One region of the Rossellomorea sp. YZS02 genome, then DNA from elsewhere that is predicted to be linked to it. Evidence: riboswitches for the same ligand, from Rfam matches in the RefSeq annotation. Region 1 holds a riboswitch; each other region holds the start of a gene.
What was found. A riboswitch is a leader RNA that binds a small molecule or an ion and turns the genes downstream of it on or off. The one in region 1 is predicted to bind S-adenosylmethionine.

Region 1 (5,950 bases):
GACTGATATGACTTTGTCATATTGAGCCGGATAATCATTTTGAAAGCCATAATTGTTTCCAGCAGAAGCAACGACTATGATGCCAGCTTCAAGGGCCTCATTGATCGAAGCTTTTAACTCGGCTTTATCTTTCGGCATACCTAAACTGATGTTAATGATGTCCACTTTTTGCTTTATAGACCATTCAATCCCCCTGCTTAACGCTTTTACATTTCCTTTTCCTTGGTCAGATAAGACTTTAACAGAGAAGATCTCCACAGATGGAGAAAGACCGACTATTCCCTTATCATTTGGATTGGCTGCAATCACTCCTGCTACTGCAGTACCATGTCCAAAGTGATCGACAACGGCTTCACCTGGATTTATTGCGTTGTATTCTTTTTTTATTTTGCTTTTTAAATCCTCATGATCCTTATCTATTCCGCTATCTAGAATGGCCACTTTTACTTTTTGTTTATACTTTTCACCATTTTCCTCTTCTCCTTTTATACTTTTAACCCCCCACGGTACAATTGGGCCTTCTTGTTTCGTAATCCATTGCAGGTCTTCATTAAGTTCTTGATTAAAAGAAGGGGCGCTCGAGAGAGGAACATAATGATAAGCAAAAATAAACACCATTAGAACGATACTTGCCCCCCATAACAGTCTTTTTATACAATCACCCCTTTTGGAAGATACTTGAATGTCAGTAGGCAAAAAATATTATATTTGGATTTATAACTCTGTGTAAACTTAAATAATATTAAGGTATCAAACTAGGAAATTGTATAATTCCTTTAGAGGATCGTTTACACACTACAAAGCAGTGAATTATCAATGCTGCTGTGTTTAATAATTCAGCATTAATATTCTCTAGATATTGAGCTCGAAGTTGTGCATGCTTTTCTAAATTTTGTTTGATCCAATCCATGTAAGCCATATAATTTTTGAGTTTTTTGGAATTTTTCTATTTCGAAAAAGGGAAGTTAAACAGAAGTGCAGACGTAAATATATGGACCTTTGTGAAAATCGTCCTTCTGCTTGCCAAATGAAGAATGGTTAAAGTGTCCCCAGTTGAATAGTTCTCCCAAATACAATTAATTCAAAATCAGGATTGACAACCCAACTAAAATCCTTTACCATTACCCTAATGCAGAAACGCATCATAACTTTAACTTAATAAAGCGATATCTTCTTATCCAGAGAGGTGGAGGGACTGGCCCTGCGATACCTCGGCAACGGGTTCTTATGAATACCGTGCCAATTCCATCAAGTCATGTGACTTGAAAGATGAGAAGAGCGGGACATATACATATTTTTGTGCCTCTCTTCTTATGAAGGGGGGCACTTTTTATTTGAGCCATGATCGTCAACAAGAAGAATACATAGCGAAAGGAGCAAGTCCTGTATGATCAGAGTTCAGAATGTTACAAAAGTTTTTGAGACGAAGGATGGCCCCTTCACCGCTTTAAAGGATGTTTCCTTCGAAGTGAAGAAGGGAGAAATTTATGGCGTGATCGGATACAGCGGAGCGGGAAAGAGCACGCTTGTCCGCTGTCTCAATTATTTAGAGAAACCATCCTCGGGTGATATTTTCATAGAGGGGAGCAGCCTGAAGGATCAGTCGGCCATCGATTTGAGGAAGGAGCGGCACCGTATAGGGATGATCTTTCAGCACTTCAATCTGTTTCAATCCCGGACGGTGGCAGGGAATATCGCCTATCCTCTGAAACTGGCAAAATGGCCAAAAGATAAAATCAACGAAAGAGTAAAGGAGTTGCTCACGTTTGTCGGACTAGAGGATAAAGCGAAGCATTATCCGGATGAACTGTCAGGCGGGCAGAAGCAACGGGTGGGGATAGCAAGAGCCCTAGCGACGTCGCCTTCGATTCTGCTCTGCGATGAAGCAACATCGGCACTTGATCCTCAGACAACGGAATCGATTTTGAATCTATTAAAAAGAATTAACGCGGAGTATGGCATTACGATTGTGATGATCACCCACGAAATGGGGGTTATCCGGGAAATCTGTGACAAGGTCGCGGTCATGGAAAATGGAGAAATTGTGGAGGAAGGAAGCGTCTTCGATATCTTCTCAAACCCGCAGACCTTAACGACGAGAAACTTTGTGAAGAGTGTTATGAATGATCAGCTGCCGGCATCAGTTCTTGATAAATTGAATGACAGCAAGGAAGGGCGCATTTGCCGCCTCATTTTCAAAGGGGATTCGACGGGCACGCCGATCCTGTCCGAAACTGCAAAGACATTCAATGCCCATATCAATGTTTTATTCGGCCAAATCACGGAACTTCAGGGCAAGCCGTTCGGGAATCTCATCGTACAGATCATCGGCAGCAAAAAGGAAACAGAAGAAATCCTGGAATATTGGAGAAACAGATTATTTGTAAGCGAGGTGGAGAAGTGTGCAAGTTAACTGGGAATTATTCTGGCCAAGAATTATAGAAGCGACATGGGATACCGTGGCGATGGTGTCATTCTCCCTTCTATTCGCCACGTTGATCGGGCTTCCCCTCGGTATCATCGTCGTGGTGACGAGGAAGGGGCACTTACTTGAACATAAAGCCGTCTTTTCCGTATTAAGCAGCATCATCAACGTGTTTCGTTCGATCCCGTTCATCATCTTGATGGTGGCCATCATACCTTTTACAAGATTAGTAGTGGGCACATCGATCGGAACGGCTGCAGCAGTCGTACCACTTGTCGTATTTGCGGCACCGTATATTGCAAGGTTGGTTGAGAGCTCCCTCCTTGAAGTGGAACCGGGTGTCATTGAAGCGGCGGAGTCCATGGGGGCCGGGCCGTGGCAGGTCATCTTCGGGATCCTCATCCCGGAAGCACTGAGTACACTGGTCCTGAATATCACGATCGCCACCATCGGACTTGTCGGCGCATCGGCCATGGCCGGGGCAGTCGGAGGCGGTGGCCTCGGGGATCTCGCCATCGCCTACGGATATCAGCGATTTGAAACATCTGTCATGATCGTCACTGTCATCATTTTAGTTGTAATGGTACAGGGACTTCAGACTGCAGGGAATACATTATCAAAAATCATCAGGAGACGATAGGAGAGAGGAATATGAAAAAATCAATCAGTCTAGCAAGCTTAGCCATTCTATTATTTACCTTACTATTGAGTGGTTGCTCGGGAAACAGTGCATCCGGTTCAGGTGACAAAGAAGTCGTGAAAGTCGGAGTGAATGGATCCGGGGTGCCGATCTGGGAGTATATGAAAGAGAAAGCAGCGAAGGAAGGGATCGACATCGAGATTGTGGAATTTGCTGATTATGTGAGACCGAACCAGGCGCTGGCCGATGGGGATATCGACCTGAACGCCTTCCAGACGATTTCGTATTTTGATTCTTTCGTGGAAGAACATAATCTGGACCTTGTACCGATTGGCTCGACGATCATCGCTCCAATGGGAATCTATTCGGAAAAATATAAATCGGTAGAAGACTTACCGAAAGGCAGTAAAGTAGCGGTTCCTCAAGAGGCAACAAACCTTGGCCGGGCCCTTCTTCTACTGGAGGAAGCAGGTTTAATTCAACTGAAAGAAGGGTTTGATCAGTCACAGGGTCTCGAAGCAATCAAAGAAAATCCGAAAAATCTTGAATTCACACCGGTCGTCGCTGCCCAGACACCAAGGGTATTGCCGGATGTTGCGGCATCGATCATCAATAATGGTGTGGCGGTTGAAGCAGGGATGGTCCCGGTTGATGACAGCATCTATATCGAAGGGGCGGAATCCAAGCCGTTCATCAATATCATCGCAGCACAGGAAAAAGATAAAGACAATAAGACTTATCAAAAGATCGTGGAGCTCTATCAGGAAGATGACGTAGCGGAACATATCAAGAAAACATACAAAGATTCCCTGATCCCGACATTCGTGCCGGTCAGTGAATTGCATTAGGAGGGAAAAGAGATGAGTCAACCAGCAACAATTGCCGATCGTAAACACAACATCCTCTCAGCAGTGGATCAATTGGCTGTGAAACTCGTGTCGACCAGCCATCAGATCCACGACCAACCTGAAATCGGAAACGAAGAGTTCTTTGCTTCAGAGACTTTGACCACCCTGCTTGCAGCAAACGGGTTCACCATTGAACAAGGAGTGGCGGGTCATGAAACTTCCTTTGTGGCACGCAAACATTCAGGGAAAGAAGGTCCGGTCATCGGCTACCTAGCTGAATATGATGCCCTGCCTGGACTTGGTCATGCTTGCGGTCACAATATCATCGGGACGGCAAGCTGCGGGGCGGCCATCGCCCTGTCGTCCGTACTCGAGAAAACAGGAGGGGAAGTGGTCGTGTTCGGGACGCCTGCAGAGGAAGGCGGTCCGAACGGTAGTGCAAAGGGCAGCTTTGTAAAAGCAGGCTTGTTCGAAGGAGTGGACGCCTGCATGATGGTCCATCCGTTCAACCGAACCACACAGACTGGGAAAACCCTTGCAGTGGACCCCCTTGATTTTGAATTTAAAGGAAGATCTGCCCATGCGGCTGCTTCCCCTGAAGACGGCATCAATGCCCTCGACGGCGTGATCCAGCTGTTCAACGGCATTAACGCCCTTCGCCAGCACGTGACCGATGATGTACGTATCCACGGTATCATCACTCACGGCGGGGATGCGCCAAACATCATCCCTGACTACGCGAAAGCCCGCTTCTATATACGCGCGGCAACCAGGGAAGCGTGCAATGAAGTTACGAAGAAAGTGAAAGCGATCGCTGAGGGATCAGCCCTTGCCACGGGGACGAAACTGAATGTCATCAAAATCCAAAATGAAGTCGATCACTTTCAGCTCAACCGCCGTTTTGATCAAGTATTCCAGCGCTCCATCGAGTCACTGGGCGAATCCTTCGACGATACAGAACGAAAAGGACTCGGCTCATCCGACGCCGGAAACGTCAGCCGGGTGGTCCCGACCATCCATCCCTATATCAAAATCGGGCCCAAATCCCTCGTCGTCCATACGAACGAATTCAGGGAAGCGGCGAAATCCACCGAGGGTGACCGTGCCCTTGTAATCGGGGCAAAGGCACTTGCGTTGACGGGGTATGAACTGCTGACGGATAAGGGACTTTTGAAGGAAATATGGGAAGAGTTCGGTTCAATTAAATAAAAACGAGGAGACAGCCAAATCAGGGCTGTCTTTTTGTGTTGCGTCGCTTCATGGAGAATGTAAGAAGAAGGCATTTTATTGCCTTAATAATAGTATCTGCTCTAACATTTTCCTTGATTAATTTCATTGGGGGTATTCCTCTAAAAGGCCATATTGTGGAATAAGAATTGATAATAAATATACGATTCTCACACTATAAAGTTACATTTTTATTTCTTGAGGAGAATCTAAAGTGGATAATATTGGTGCGTTTTTTACTTATATGAAATATAAAACACTTATACCTCCTACTTTTTATTTAAGTCCTTCATTGATCAGTAAAGTAAGGGTACATAATTCATTATCCAAGGGATTTGTACCCTTTTTCGTTGTCCCATTGTACACCTTTTTTTGCAAAACCAAGATATACGTTGTGTCCATCTCCCTCCATAAAAAATACATATATATATAGATATTGTTAAATAGTGCAGTTTGTTTTCAATCTATGACTGTCGGTTGTAGATTGAGAGAATTAGATGCCGAAAACAGATTAATACACTTTCTAATCGCTCTAGAACGTATATTTTATTAGCATTCTTGTTCAAGACCAGCATCTGTTTAAGATTTTCTTCCTGGAGGAGAGGAAATTGAACAAAAAGAATAATCATAAGAAATTGAAGTTAGGAAGACAAAATTATTCATTGGGTGACTATTTTAAAGATTTATATGAACCGCCTGAAAGCTGTTCTTTCTATCCATATAAATGTCCTCCAGGGCCCCAAGGCCCACAGGGACCACAAGGGATAAATGGAGAACAGGGTCCACAAGGGCCGGCAGGGGGAGAACAGG
Region 2 (6,632 bases), on a different contig from region 1:
TTAATTACCCTGGGAAATCAGGCAGCATTTAATTTCAGGGAACAAATATAAGGGGATGAATATGATGCAATCACTTTTAGTCGAAAAGAATGATCGAGTGTTGAATATAACCTTAAATCGACCAGACAGCTTAAATTCATTTGATGAGAATATGCTTACTGGATTGATTGAAGCGATAGATGAGGCTGGACGGAATCAGGAGGTCAGGGCGATCGTGATCCGCGGTGCCGGAAGGTCATTCTCTGCCGGTGGCGACGTGAAAACGATGGGAAGTACGACATCAGCCCAAGTCTATGAACATATCGGAATACTAAATTCATGTATAAAAGCCATCAAGGAAATAGAAAAGCCCGTCATTGCAGCTGTCCATGGTTTTGCCGCAGGAGCCGGATTTAATTTAGCATTGGCCTGTGATTTAATCATTGCATCTGAGAGTAGTCAATTTGCACTGAGTTTTTCTAAAGTAGGGCTCATTTCTGATGGAGGGGGTTCTTATTTTCTCCCACGGTTGATCGGTCCTCATCTTGCAAAGGAGTTCTTCTTCACGGGTGAACCTGTTTCTGCCCGGAGGATGTATGAATTAGGTGTGATTAACAGAATGGTACCGGCTGATAGACTGGAAGAAAAAACCGATGAGTTGACTTCTACATTAGCTATGGGTCCAAGCAAAGCCTATGGAATGATGAAAAAAATGATTGATCGTTCATTCACCACTACCCTGGATGAAATGCTTGAACAGGAAAGAATCACTCAAACGTTGATGATTTCAACGGAAGATCATGCAGAAGGAGTTTCAGCGTTTAAAGAAAAAAGGACCCCATCTTTTTCAGGGAATTAGGAGGAGTATAGATGAAAGCGATTCAATTTAAGGAGTTCGGTGGTCCCGATGTATTGGAGAATGTGGATATTGCCATGCCTTCACCTGGGGGGAGAAAGGTATTGATCAAAGTGCATGCCTCTGCTGTCAATTATGCAGATACGGCCCGGAGAGAAGGTCAATATGTGGTAAAGACCCCCCTTCCTTACATTCCTGGTGCAGAAGTATCCGGCATCGTAACCGAAGTCGGGGAAGACGTGACAAGGGTAAAAAAAGGAGATCGTGTCGTAGCGATGATGGAATCAGGAGGATATGCTGAATATGCCATGACAGATGAACGATCCATTATCCCACTTCCATATGGCTTGGATTTTAAAGAAGCGGCCGCAATACCAGTACAGGGATTGAGTGCGTACCATATTTTGAAAACACTTGGTAGACTCGAGCAGGGTGAGACTGTTCTCGTACATGCCGCAGCAGGTGGTGTCGGGCTCCTTGCCGTTCAACTCGCAAAGCGATTCGGTGCAGGTAAGGTAATCGCCACTGCCAGCACAGAAGAAAAACTCCACCTTGCGGAAGAAATGGGTGCAGATGTACTAGTCAACTACACAGAAGATGAATGGGAGAAAAATGTGTTGGAGGCGACAAGTGGAAATGGTGTGGATCTTGCATTGGAGATGGCAGGTGGTGACGTCTTCTACAAAACATTAAAATGTCTTGCCGATTTCGGAAGACTCATCATTTACGGTGTCGCCAGCGGCGAGCAAAGCAGATTTTATCCATCCTCACTAATGGCCCGGAATCAGTCGGTGACCGGATTTTTTCTTCCTCCTTTGATGAGGGATTCCGAATTGACCCAGAAAACGTTGCACGAGATCTTTCATTATGTGGCAAGCGGTGATTTGAAGGTCACAGTCGGACACGTATTTCCATTGGAAGAAGCGGCTAAGGTTCATTCCCTCATGCAAGGAAGACAAACAGTCGGAAAAGTGATCCTGCAGCCATGATTTTAAAATAATAGGGGGAAGAATGATGAACTTACGCTTATCAGACGAACAAAGAATGATCCAGAAGACCATCCGTCGATTTGTAGAGAAGGAATTGATTCCTTTAGAAAATGAAGTGCTCCGAAATGAAAGGGAAGGAAAGCCCAGCCTCTCGCCGGAAAAAAAGTATGAGCTGCAAATGAAGGCTAAAGATGCCGGCTTCTGGGGCATCAACACTCCCGAGGAATACGGAGGGGCGGATCTCGGTCACATGATGATGGCCATCGTCTATATGGAAATCTCCAAGACCTTTGTTCCATTCTCCTTCGGCGGTTATGCCGATAACATACTTTATTACGCCAACGAAGAACAGAAGAAAAACTACTTGATCCCAACCATTAATGGAGAAAAGAAATCGTGTTTTGCCATGACGGAACCCGGAGCGGGATCTGATACCCGTAATATCCGTACCACAGCAGTGAAAGAAGGAAACGAATGGATATTAAATGGGGAGAAAACGTTCATTACGGGTGGAAACGAAGCAGATTTTGTCATGGTCATGGCCGTCACGGATAAAGAAAAACACCAGCTTACGGGGAGAGACGGGGTCACCTGCTTCATTGCCGATAGAAGTATGGGCTGGAAGTCCGAATATATCCATACGATGGGTGAATGGGGACCGGCGAGCCTTATTTTTGAAGATGTAAGGGTTCCTGAGGAGAACATCCTTGGTGAAATCGATAGAGGTTATGATCTGGGCTTGGAATGGATCGGCTTTGCCCGCTGGATTGTAGGTGCCCAGGCGGTTGGAGCAGCAGAACGCCTTCTTCAAATGGCCATCGACTATTCGAAAGAAAGAGAAACATTTGGTAAACCTATCGCGGACCGGCAGGCAATTCAATGGCAGATTGCGGATTCTGCGGTAGAAATTGAAGCGGCCCGCTGGCTTGTGTTAAATGCAGCCTACACGCTCGATCAGGGTGAGGACAATCGCCATGTGGCATCGATGGCAAAGCTTTATGGATCAAATATGGGAAATCGAGTGGTCGACCGTGTCTTGCAAATTCACGGGGGGATGGGCTATACAAGAGAGCTTCCCATCGAGCGCTGGTATCGTGAGGCAAGGTTATGGCGCATTTATGATGGAACTGATGAAATCCAAAAACTGATCATCTCAAGAAATTTATTAAAAGGGCATGTGAAACTGGGGCAATTTATATAATTTTACAAGGAGGCAAAAGGAATGGGCGAACGATTCAGAGGAAAAGTGGCACTGGTGACGGGTGGAAGCAGAGGGATCGGTAAATCGATTGCGGGACTACTGGCTGAAGAAGGAGCGAAGGTGGCCATTATCGACGTGAATGAAGAGGCGTTGAATGATGCGGGAGAAGAATTTAAGCAGTATGAATTGTATACAAAAATGGCCAATGTCGTGGAATCACAGGAAGTGGAAAATGCGATGAAGGAAGTGTATGAATCCTTTGGCTCCCTTGACATTGTTGTCAATAATGCAGGTGTCATCAGGGATAATCTGCTATTTAAAATGACCGAGAATGATTGGCAAACCGTCATGGATGTGCATTTGAAGGGGTCATTTAATGTAGCGAAGGCAGCGCAGACATACATGGTGAAGCAAAGGTATGGGCGCATCATCAATATCTCTTCGACCTCTGCTCTCGGGAACAGGGGACAGGCAAACTATGCCACAGCAAAAGCGGGTCTTCAAGGGCTTACGAAAACCCTCGCCATTGAGCTCGGACCGTTTGGAATTACGACCAATGCGGTAGCACCCGGTTTCATCGAAACCGAGATGACGAAAGAGACGGCGAAACGAATAGGGATTACATTTGAGCAATTGGTAGAAGCGAGCCTGCAAGGAATCCCCGTTGGAAGAAGCGGGATTCCTGAAGATATTGCCAACGCAGTGGCCTTTTTTGCAGACGAAAAGTCATCTTTTGTCAATGGTCAGATCCTTTATGTAGCAGGTGGACCAAAAAATTAAAAAGGGAGAAAGAGGTGGAAATTATGTTTCAAGCATATATTGGGAAACGTTCGGCTCCAGTCCTAAATATTGTGGAAAAAGGTGCGGTGAAGAAGTTTGCGGAAGCGATAGGAGATCCCCATCCCATTTATGTTGATGAGCATGCCGGGAAACGGTCGAGATATAAAGGGAACATCGCTCCCCCAACTTTTCCGAGAGTATTGGAATATGGCTCCGTTGAAGGTTTTCATTTACCCAATGTGGGATTGATACATGGCGAACAATCCTTTCGATATGAAAGGCCATTGAGGGTAGGAGAAGGCATACGGTGTCATACTGAAATTAAAGACTATTATGAACGAAATGGGACAGGTGGGAAATTGGGCTTTCTTGTCATGGAAGACGTGGGTGAAGATATGCACGGGGAAAGGATTTTCACCTCTCAAGCGATTGTCATTATTACAGAAACAGTCAGAAAGAGGTTGAGTAAATGACAACACCACTATCACTCCATGTAGGAGCTAAACTTCCTCCGGTTGAATTGGATCCAGTATCGAGAATCGATTTAATTAAATATGCAGGGGCTTCCGGGGACTATAATCCCATTCATACGATCGATGACGAAGCCTTGAAGCTTGGCCTGCCAGGAATCATCGCTCATGGCATGTGGACGATGGGGAATGTGTCAAAACTCTTCAGTCCTTTTCATGAAGAAGGATTTATCAAGGATTACTCGGTACGCTTTAAAGGGATGGTCATGTTGGATGATGTGATTACATTGCGGGCAGAAATGCTGGATAGACAGGATAACCTTCTCCATTTTAATGTCACTGCAACCAATCAAGCAGAAAAAACAGTGATTGAAGGTAAAGTTGTCTTTGAGTTGATTTCTTAGTTTGAGAGAAAGAAAGTCACAGAATAATGAAAACAGCACTATCTAAAAATAGTGTTTTAAATCCCAAACAGATCGAATAGACATAAAGAGAATGAGCGTTTCCATAAAATGAGCCAAAAGATATAAATCCGATCAAAAAACTCGGGTTGACTTCTTTGTGGAATGTGATATTATTTAGAATATTAAAATTAATAACTCTTATCCAGAGTGGTGGAGGGATCTGGCCCTGTGAAGCCCAGCAACCTACGTATTGTAAGGTGCTAATTCCAGCAAAATGTTTATCCATTTTGGAAGATAAGGTATCCTTACCTGAACAACTTTCCAAAATGGAAGGTTGTTTTTTTATTTGTGAGTGAACTGGATAAGATGAAAATTGGGGGAATCATGTGGCGAAAGAAAAAAGTCAACAAGCAAATTTTGAAGAAGTAGCAGAGAAGATCCAATCCATGCTTGCGACCATGAATTATGGGTCGATCACCATTGTTGTTCAAGACGGAAAAGTCATTCAATTAGAGAGAAATGAAAAAGTTCGAATTAAATAAGCTGACTAGACAAACTAGAGGCGCATAACAAAGATAAGGGATACCCTTTTATCTTGTTATCGCCTCTTTTTATTTGGATAAGCATCAGGAAAAGGGGTGTATCATGTTAACCTATCAGACTTGGAAACAGCCAACCTTGGATTTCGAAGTGGATCCGGTCTACAAAGGAGCGTTAAATGTCCTGGAATGGACGTTCAGCCACTATGGTGAAAAAGTGGTGTATGCATGTAGTTTCGGAATTGAAGGCATTGTGCTCATTGATCTTATCTCCAAGGTACAGCCGAAGGCAACCATTGTATTCCTCGATACGGGCGTACATTTTAAGGAAACGTATGAAACGATAGAAAAAGTGAAAGAGGCATATCCGGAACTACTCATTAAAATGCAAAAACCTGAGTTGACAATGGAAGAACAGGCAAAAGTATATGGGGATAAATTATGGGAGAAAAATCCGAATAAATGTTGTCAAATTCGAAAGCTTGATCCGTTAAAGGATGCTCTGTCCAAAGGCAATGCCTGGATATCGGGGTTGAGAAGGGAACAATCTCCCACAAGACGACACGTTGAATTCATCAATAAGGATGAAAAATTCCAATCGGTTAAAATTTGCCCTTTAATTCATTGGACCTGGAAGGAGATTTGGCGATACGTCCATAAACATAATCTGACTTATAACTCCCTTCACGATCAAGGGTATCCGAGTATCGGGTGCACTCATTGCACAACACCGGCCTATGATATCAATGATCTCCGCTCCGGAAGATGGAAAGGAAAAGGAAAGACAGAATGCGGCCTTCATTGAAATGGGTGAAAATCTTTGCTTGAAATCACAGCCCTTATCATTAGTTTGTTCTTTGCTATGAACATTGGTGCCAGTGGAGCGGCTGCATCAATGGGAGTCGCATACGGTGCAGGAGCGGTAAAGAACATCAGGACAGCATTATGGATTTGTGCAGCAGGTGTCCTAAGCGGAGCAGTTCTGGGTGGTGGAGAGGTTGTAAAGACGATTAGTTCAGGAATCATCCCGCAGAATTTATTGTCGATCAAGATCGTTCTCATTATTTTATTATCTGCAACGATTTCATTGTTTCTGGCGAATGTGATCGGCATTCCTCTGTCTACAAGTGAAGTAACGGTGGGAGCAGTTGTAGGAGTCGGGGTAGCCTATCAGGTTCTGTATGTAAAATCACTTATTACGATTATGTCTTTCTGGGTTATCGTTCCTGTTATCGCCTTCTTAGTGACCTGGCTTGCAGGATGGGGTTTAGTCCAGCTTGAAAAGCGGGGGTATCATTTTGATAAACAGTGGCTTGCTTATCTGTTGATCATCGCCGGATTCTTTGAAGCTTTCTCAGCAGGGATGAACAATGTTGCCAATGCCGTTGGTCCATTGGTCGGTGCCGGGTTGATA
Region 3 (6,632 bases), on a different contig from region 1:
GCCACGAGCAATGCCTGTGCCCCGTATGGGATCAAGCCTTGAACGGCACAAGAGAAAATATCCAGGATACTCGCTGATTTACGGGCATCCACACCATATTTATCGCTAAGAGTTTTAGCCAGTGGACCTGCGATGATGATTGAAATGGTGTTATTCGCTGTGCAAAGATTCGTCGAGCTGACTAACCCCGCTGTTGCAAGCTGTGCTCCCTGAGGGGATTTAATCTTGCGGGTGGCGAGATAAAGGATCGCCTGAATCCCCCCGTTATGACGGATCAACTCGACTACTCCACCAATCATGATCGAAAGGATCACAATCTCTGCCATCCCAGTCATTCCGTCGGCTACACTGACGAAATAACTGGAAAGGGTAAAGCTTCCATCCACGAATCCGATGAACCCTGCTAACAGGATCCCGCCTAACAGGACGACAAATACGTTCAAACCTGCAAGCGCCCCGATTATGACTCCGAGGTAAGGAATGATTTTTACCCAATCAAAACTTTCTGCTTGTACAGAGGATGGAGTCCCCATTGTTAGAATAAAAAGAATGACCATGGTGACGATCGCTGCCGGTAATACAATGAAGAAGTTCACTTTGAATTTGTCCTTCATCTCCGTTTTCTGGGTACGGACAGCGGCAATGGTCGTATCAGAGATGAATGATAAGTTATCCCCAAACATTGCTCCTCCGATGACAGTGGCCATGGTCAGGGCCATTGAAATATCTGCGCCGGAACTGATTCCTACTCCAATCGGTGCCAGTGCTGCAATTGTACCCATGGACGTTCCCATTGATAAGGAAATGAAAGCGGCGATGATGAATAATCCAACAATGATCAAGTTCCCCGGAAGCACGGATAGAGCGAAGTTGACGGTTGAATCAACGGCTCCCATCTTTTCAGCCACACCGGAAAACGCACCTGCCAATAAGAAGATAAAGACCATTATCATAATATCCGGGTGTCCGGCTCCTTTAGCGAACCGTTCAATCTTCGCTGTCAACGTCTCTTTTCGGTTCATCAAGAGTGCCACAACGGATGCAATGATGATGGAAACGAGTACAGGGAACGCATAGAAGTCTCCTGAGATAATGCCTGCTCCCAGGAACAGTGATACAAATATGATCAAGGGCAATAAAGCCAATAAATTTCCTTTTTCTTGATTCATGCCTAACACTCCTTTGTCGTCGTAATAAGAAAAAAACCAAATAAAAAAACCTCTTCCAACATAAGAAGAGGTTTCATTCAAACGAAACACTCCTCTTATCTTTCAAGCATTACACTTGCTGGATGTGGCACAGCACTCTATATGAGTCCGCTGCCGAGACATCTTTGGGCCAGTCCCTCCGTCTCTCTGGATAAGAAGATATGTTATTTAGTTGATTTAAAATATACTTACATACTTTAAAGGGTTTAATTAAAAAAGTCAAACCGGAAATATTTTCAAACTAAAGCGGAGTTGCTTGTGGGGACTGGGTGGCGCAGCCGGTTGTCGCATTCATGAACCATGACTTTATCCATAAAAAGGCATAAACTCATAGACAATTGCCCGGTCAAGGTCTACTATAAAATAGACAAAAAACATCTTGGGGGATACGGAAGTGGAAAGAACAGTACGAAATCAAATTTTCACGTTACAAGGTTTTTATTTATTGACGTTTTTCGGGGTGGGGAGCCTCTACCCTTTACTCAGTGTGTATTTAAGTGAAAGCGTAGGACTGAACGGTTATCAAATTGGGACCATCATGTCCGTTGGTCCCATCATGATGATCTTCTTTCAGCCGATATGGGGGATGGTAAGCGACACAACCAACCGTCCAACCCTTGTGTTAGGAATGACTTCTTTAATAGCGGGTATCTTTGCCCTTGGTTACTTGTTCATGGACTTCTACTATGGGTTGCTGATCGTTGCGATTTTGGTTGCGATCTTCCAAAGTGCCATCATTCCTGTTTCGGATAGCATCAGTCTGAAGTACACAAGTAAAGTCCGGTATAACTACGGAAATATCCGTCTGTTTGGATCTCTCGGATTCGGAATTGCGGTCTTCATCATGGGAAGGCTTTCGGAGGGGTTCATCGGACCAACGATCATTTTCTACTCGTTCTTTATCTGCCTGGTCCTTTCAGGATTCCTCTCCTTCCGTTTTCCTAAAGAGAGAGCGGCTGCTAAGCTCGACTTAAAAGCGGGGATGAAGGAATTATTTACGATGAAGAAATTTCTGATCTTCCTGGCCGTAACCTTTTTGGTGTTCGGACCGAATTTAGCCAACAATGTTTATTTTGGGCTATTTGTAGAAAATTCCGGTGGTACGTACGCTGGAATTGGCCTCGCGTTTTTAATCGCCGTATTATCTGAAGTACCGTTCATGAGGATTGCAGGAGGGTGGATTGATAAGTTTGGTCTCCTGACCGTCGCAGCTCTTGCAGGTGCCGCTTCCATGATCCGATGGCTGTTTTACTTCACGGAACCAAGTCTTTGGCTCGTATACTCTTCGGCAGTGATGCAGGGTCTTGCCATCGGCTTATTCATTCCCGCAGGACTGCGTTACATTAAAGAAATCACACCGGCTCACATAACCGCCACAGCCGTCACCGTATATTCTGCCATCGGGAACGGTCTCGGTAATTGGTTCAGCACCTTTGTCGGAGGGTTCATCTATGAAACTTACTCCATATACACGGTGTACCTATTCTTTGCTGTACTATCACTTATAGGTATCTTCCTATGCTTCGTTCTCATGAAAGAAGAGAAGAAGAACGCATTGGCCTATTAATAAAGAAATGGCAGGCATCCAGTACTCAGGGTGCCTGTTTTTTTATGTAAAAGGAAGGATTTTCCTTATTTTGTATCGAAGTAAATATAAGAGAAGGCACTCATTTTAACCCTCCATGTAAAAAAAACACCACGGAAGGTTTCGACTTTATGAAATTGTGGTACAAAAAGGATAAGTCATACATTGATATTTATATAAATACACGTTAAAATAATATTATTAGAAAATTCTTTCAATTAAACAGAGAAACTCATAAAATATATATAAAGGGGATAATAAAATGGAAAACACATTCGTTTACTCAAAAGAGAATGCAAACCTTGGAGATACAGTTCAATTTAAAAGAAAGAAACACGTCATCAACGGCATCGTCACAACGCTAAGAGAAAATACCGTCATTGTTAAAATGGATAGGGATTTTGCAAAGAAGCTGGATTTGCCGGATGATCAAACCGTTGTGGCTCATAAAAACTACGTGGTGATTGAACGAGCGGAAAACGATTCACAGCCCGTATTTGTCTATGATGGGTGGAATAGCGCATTAAAAGCTTAATTTCTCAACAAAATAAAAAGCCCTGACCCAACTTCACCAGGAAAATGGATAGTTGTGAGTCAGGGTTATTTATGTTGTCTGAAATGAGGTTAGGCTTATGTTAACCGCCTAACGTATTCTTCAACCATTTCTGAAGTGACAATTTTTCTTTGAGGAACCACACCTTGACGGGCAAGGACATTTATCTCATTTGTCACTTGGTTGATGCGCTCAGTTGTAAACGGCTTCCCCGCTGAACACAGCTGAACCGCTTCATCAATCGCGCTTTCCCTTTTTTCATCCAGCCTTAAGAATTGCTGAACCAGCTGGTTTTGCTTGATGGAATGCTTGGAAATTTCTTTATGAACACTCATGATTTCATTCCTCTCTATTCAATAGCAGATTACCTCTATTATGCCTTTTTCCCGCACCTCATGGCAATGTCGAAACACCCCTTTTTATAAGATGGGGGACAAAAGCCTCGATATGGACTCCTTCACCTTAATCATCAATGGTCTTTGATGATAATCATCCAGTGTTAATTCCCTGCTCTTTTCAATATCATCCTTAAACACTGAGGCCAGGTCTTCAGAGAGTGCCTGGTCATATAGAAATGCATTGACCTCGAAGTTTAAGCGGAAGCTTCGCACATCGATATTGGCTGTGCCGACAGACGAGATCGCTTCATCTACGACGATGGTTTTAGCATGTATGAACCCGTTATCGTAAATATAAATCCTGACTCCCGCTTTCAACAGTTCCCCGATATAGGAATAGGTGGCCCAGTACACAAATAAGTGATCCGGTTTATTCGGAATCATGATGCGGACATCCACTCCCGTAAGAGCGGCGATTCGCAATGAATCGAGGAGGCTGACGTCCGGAATAAAGTAAGGAGTCTGAATGAGGATCGACTTTTTGGCAGACGAAATCATTTTGATATATCCGTTTTTAATTTGCTCCCATTCCGAGTCCGGGCCGCATGTGACAATTTGAACCCCTGCTTCACCCGTAAAAGAAGAGAGGGGGAAGTATCTCAAGTCGTAGGCAATCTTCTTGGACCGGCTCGCCTGGTTCCAATCCAGTATGAAGCGGGTCTGCATGGCCAGAGCTGAACTTCCTTCAATTCTCAGATGAGTGTCCCGCCAATAACCGAACTTCGGATTTAAGCCTAAGTATTCATCTCCGACGTTGAAACCGCCGACGTAACCGACCTTCCCATCGACAATTACGAGCTTTCTGTGATTGCGGTAATTTAAGCGCAAATTGATAAAGGGAATCTTTGAAGGGAAAAATACTTCCACTTCGCCGCCTGCAGAGAGGAGGTCCTTGAAGAACCTGCGCCTCGTTCGCCGGGACCCCATCTCATCGTACAGAACCCTGACCTTAACACCTTGTCGGGCTTTTTCAGTGAGTTTCTCCAAGATCCGCTTTCCAAGCTGATCTTTTTTGAAAATATAATATTGGATATGGATGTGGTCCTGTGCAGCATCCATGTCTTCTAACAGTGCTTGGAACTTGTCTTCACCGTGTGTAAACAGTGTAATCTCATTATCCTGGGTCAGTAACGCTTCATTATTGATCAAATGCATATAGATAAGATCCTGATATCGTGAAGAAATGTCATTCTTAAAAGGAAAACGATGTTCCTTCAGCGTATGGATTTGATTCTGTATCAAACCTTCTATTCCGATTTTCTTCATATCATCCCAATCAAACAACCGCTTCCTGCTTAAATTTTGGCCAAAGACCAAATAGAGGATGAACCCCAGTAATGGAATGAAGAACAATACCATCAGCCAAGCCCAGGTCGCCCCCGCATCCTTCCGCTCCAGAAAAATAATCACGGTTGCAAGGATCAGATTTAGAAAGAACAATATCCCCAGTAGAGTAGATAGGATACTCATAACGTTAAAGCTCCTTTGCTTACTTTCTATGACTAGTATACCTGAGAATGGAATAGAAAAAAATGACAAGAAAAAAAGAGCAGGACCCTGCTCTTTTTTAAATACTGTCTCTTACTCATTCACTGCCTTTTTAGGCATTCCCCTATCACGTTCCGGCCAGCTATCTACTCCCCGCAAGCCGGGAATATCATCCGCGTAGAAGACCGGATCCAGTCCTTGTCTGCGCTGGATCATATAGTTGTCCAGTGCCTTAAAGGCAATCGGGGCCAGGATACCGATTGCAACAAGATTTGTAAGGGCCATCAATGCCATGGAGAAATCAGCCAGGCTCCAAACGATATCAAGACTTGCAACGGAACCGAAGATCACCATCCCGAGTGCAATGAAACGATAGATGAGTAATCCTGTCTTGCTTTTATTGATGAATGGAAGATTGGCTTCGCCATAATAATAACTTCCAATGATGGAACTGAAGGCGAAGGTGAAGATGGCAATCGCCAGGAATATACCGGCCCATGAGTTAAAGTGTTCAGACATGGCTGCCTGAGACAATTCGATCCCCGTCAAGCCTGATCCGTAAGCATCTGATGTTAAAATGATGAATGCTGTTGCCGAACAGACAAGAATGGTATCAAAGAATACTCCAAGTGCCTGGATGAATCCCTGTTTAACCGGATGGGAAACAGATGCAGTAGCAGCAGCATTCGGTGCACTCCCCATACCGGCTTCATTGGAGAATAATCCACGCTTTACCCCGTTCATGATAGCGGCACCGATTCCGCCTCCGACCACTTGCTCAAAGCCAAATGCACTTTTGAAAATAAGGGCGATGACGCCGGGCATTTCAGTGATATTCGTAATGACGACATATAAAGCGAGTACAATATAAAATCCTGCCATGATCGGAACGATGAAGGATGAAAAGTTAGCGATGCGCTTTACTCCCCCAAAGATGATCAGTGCGGTCAATCCAGCCAATATAAGCCCGATAACGAAAGTATTGATTCCGAAAGAGTTACTGAACGCTGTTGCAATCGTATTACTTTGAACCGCATTAAAGGTTGTCCCGAAAGAAAGGATGATGGTGACCGCAAAGATCGAACTCATCCAAGGTTTGCCCAATTGTTTCTTCATATAGTAGCCGGGGCCGCCTTTGAATCCAACCTTATCTTTTTCTTTGTAAATCTGTGCCAATGTACTTTCAACAAAGGCGCTGGCACCTCCGAGAATGGCGACAAGCCACATCCAGAAGACCGCTCCAGGTCCTCCAATTGCTAAGGCAATGGCTACTCCTGCTAGATTACCTGTACCAATTCGAGTACCTGCTCCGATAAAGAATGCCTGCAGGGATGAAATCTGCTTTTCCCCCTCTGCTTCGACCACATCTTTATCTCCTAATAATCGAAACATTTCACCTA

Region 2: it holds a riboswitch for S-adenosylmethionine, as region 1 does, so the genes downstream of both, SLH55_RS12920 (YezD family protein) here and SLH55_RS22895 (methionine ABC transporter ATP-binding protein) in region 1, are expected to answer to the same signal.
Region 3: it holds a riboswitch for S-adenosylmethionine, as region 1 does, so the genes downstream of both, SLH55_RS20655 (Na+/H+ antiporter NhaC family protein) here and SLH55_RS22895 (methionine ABC transporter ATP-binding protein) in region 1, are expected to answer to the same signal.

The regions. Positions count from the first base shown of each region.
Region 1 covers NZ_JAXBLY010000040.1:472-6,421, reverse strand. The annotation lists gene SLH55_RS22900 (S8 family peptidase) at 1-618, opposite strand, end outside; SAM riboswitch class I at 1,172-1,276, shown strand; gene SLH55_RS22895 (methionine ABC transporter ATP-binding protein) at 1,388-2,413, shown strand; gene SLH55_RS22890 (methionine ABC transporter permease) at 2,403-3,065, shown strand; gene SLH55_RS22885 (MetQ/NlpA family ABC transporter substrate-binding protein) at 3,077-3,913, shown strand; gene SLH55_RS22880 (M20 family metallopeptidase) at 3,926-5,122, shown strand; partial or broken gene SLH55_RS22875 (hypothetical protein) at 5,909-5,950, shown strand, end outside.
Region 2 covers NZ_JAXBLY010000012.1:49,945-56,576, reverse strand. The annotation lists gene SLH55_RS12955 (phosphotransferase family protein) at 1-51, shown strand, start outside; gene SLH55_RS12950 (enoyl-CoA hydratase) at 65-838, shown strand; gene SLH55_RS12945 (NADPH:quinone oxidoreductase family protein) at 850-1,824, shown strand; gene SLH55_RS12940 (acyl-CoA dehydrogenase family protein) at 1,850-3,025, shown strand; gene fabG (3-oxoacyl-ACP reductase FabG) at 3,047-3,805, shown strand; gene SLH55_RS12930 (MaoC family dehydratase N-terminal domain-containing protein) at 3,829-4,278, shown strand; gene SLH55_RS12925 (MaoC/PaaZ C-terminal domain-containing protein) at 4,275-4,679, shown strand; SAM riboswitch class I at 4,875-4,980, shown strand; gene SLH55_RS12920 (YezD family protein) at 5,066-5,221, shown strand; gene SLH55_RS12915 (phosphoadenylyl-sulfate reductase) at 5,325-6,023, shown strand; gene SLH55_RS12910 (anion permease) at 6,081-6,632, shown strand, end outside.
Region 3 covers NZ_JAXBLY010000026.1:454-7,085, forward strand. The annotation lists gene SLH55_RS20655 (Na+/H+ antiporter NhaC family protein) at 1-1,169, opposite strand, end outside; SAM riboswitch class I at 1,262-1,366, opposite strand; gene SLH55_RS20660 (MFS transporter) at 1,603-2,775, shown strand; gene SLH55_RS20665 (DUF2187 family protein) at 3,056-3,328, shown strand; gene SLH55_RS20670 (YpbS family protein) at 3,424-3,681, opposite strand; gene cls (cardiolipin synthase) at 3,766-5,214, opposite strand; gene SLH55_RS20680 (alanine/glycine:cation symporter family protein) at 5,326-6,632, opposite strand, start outside.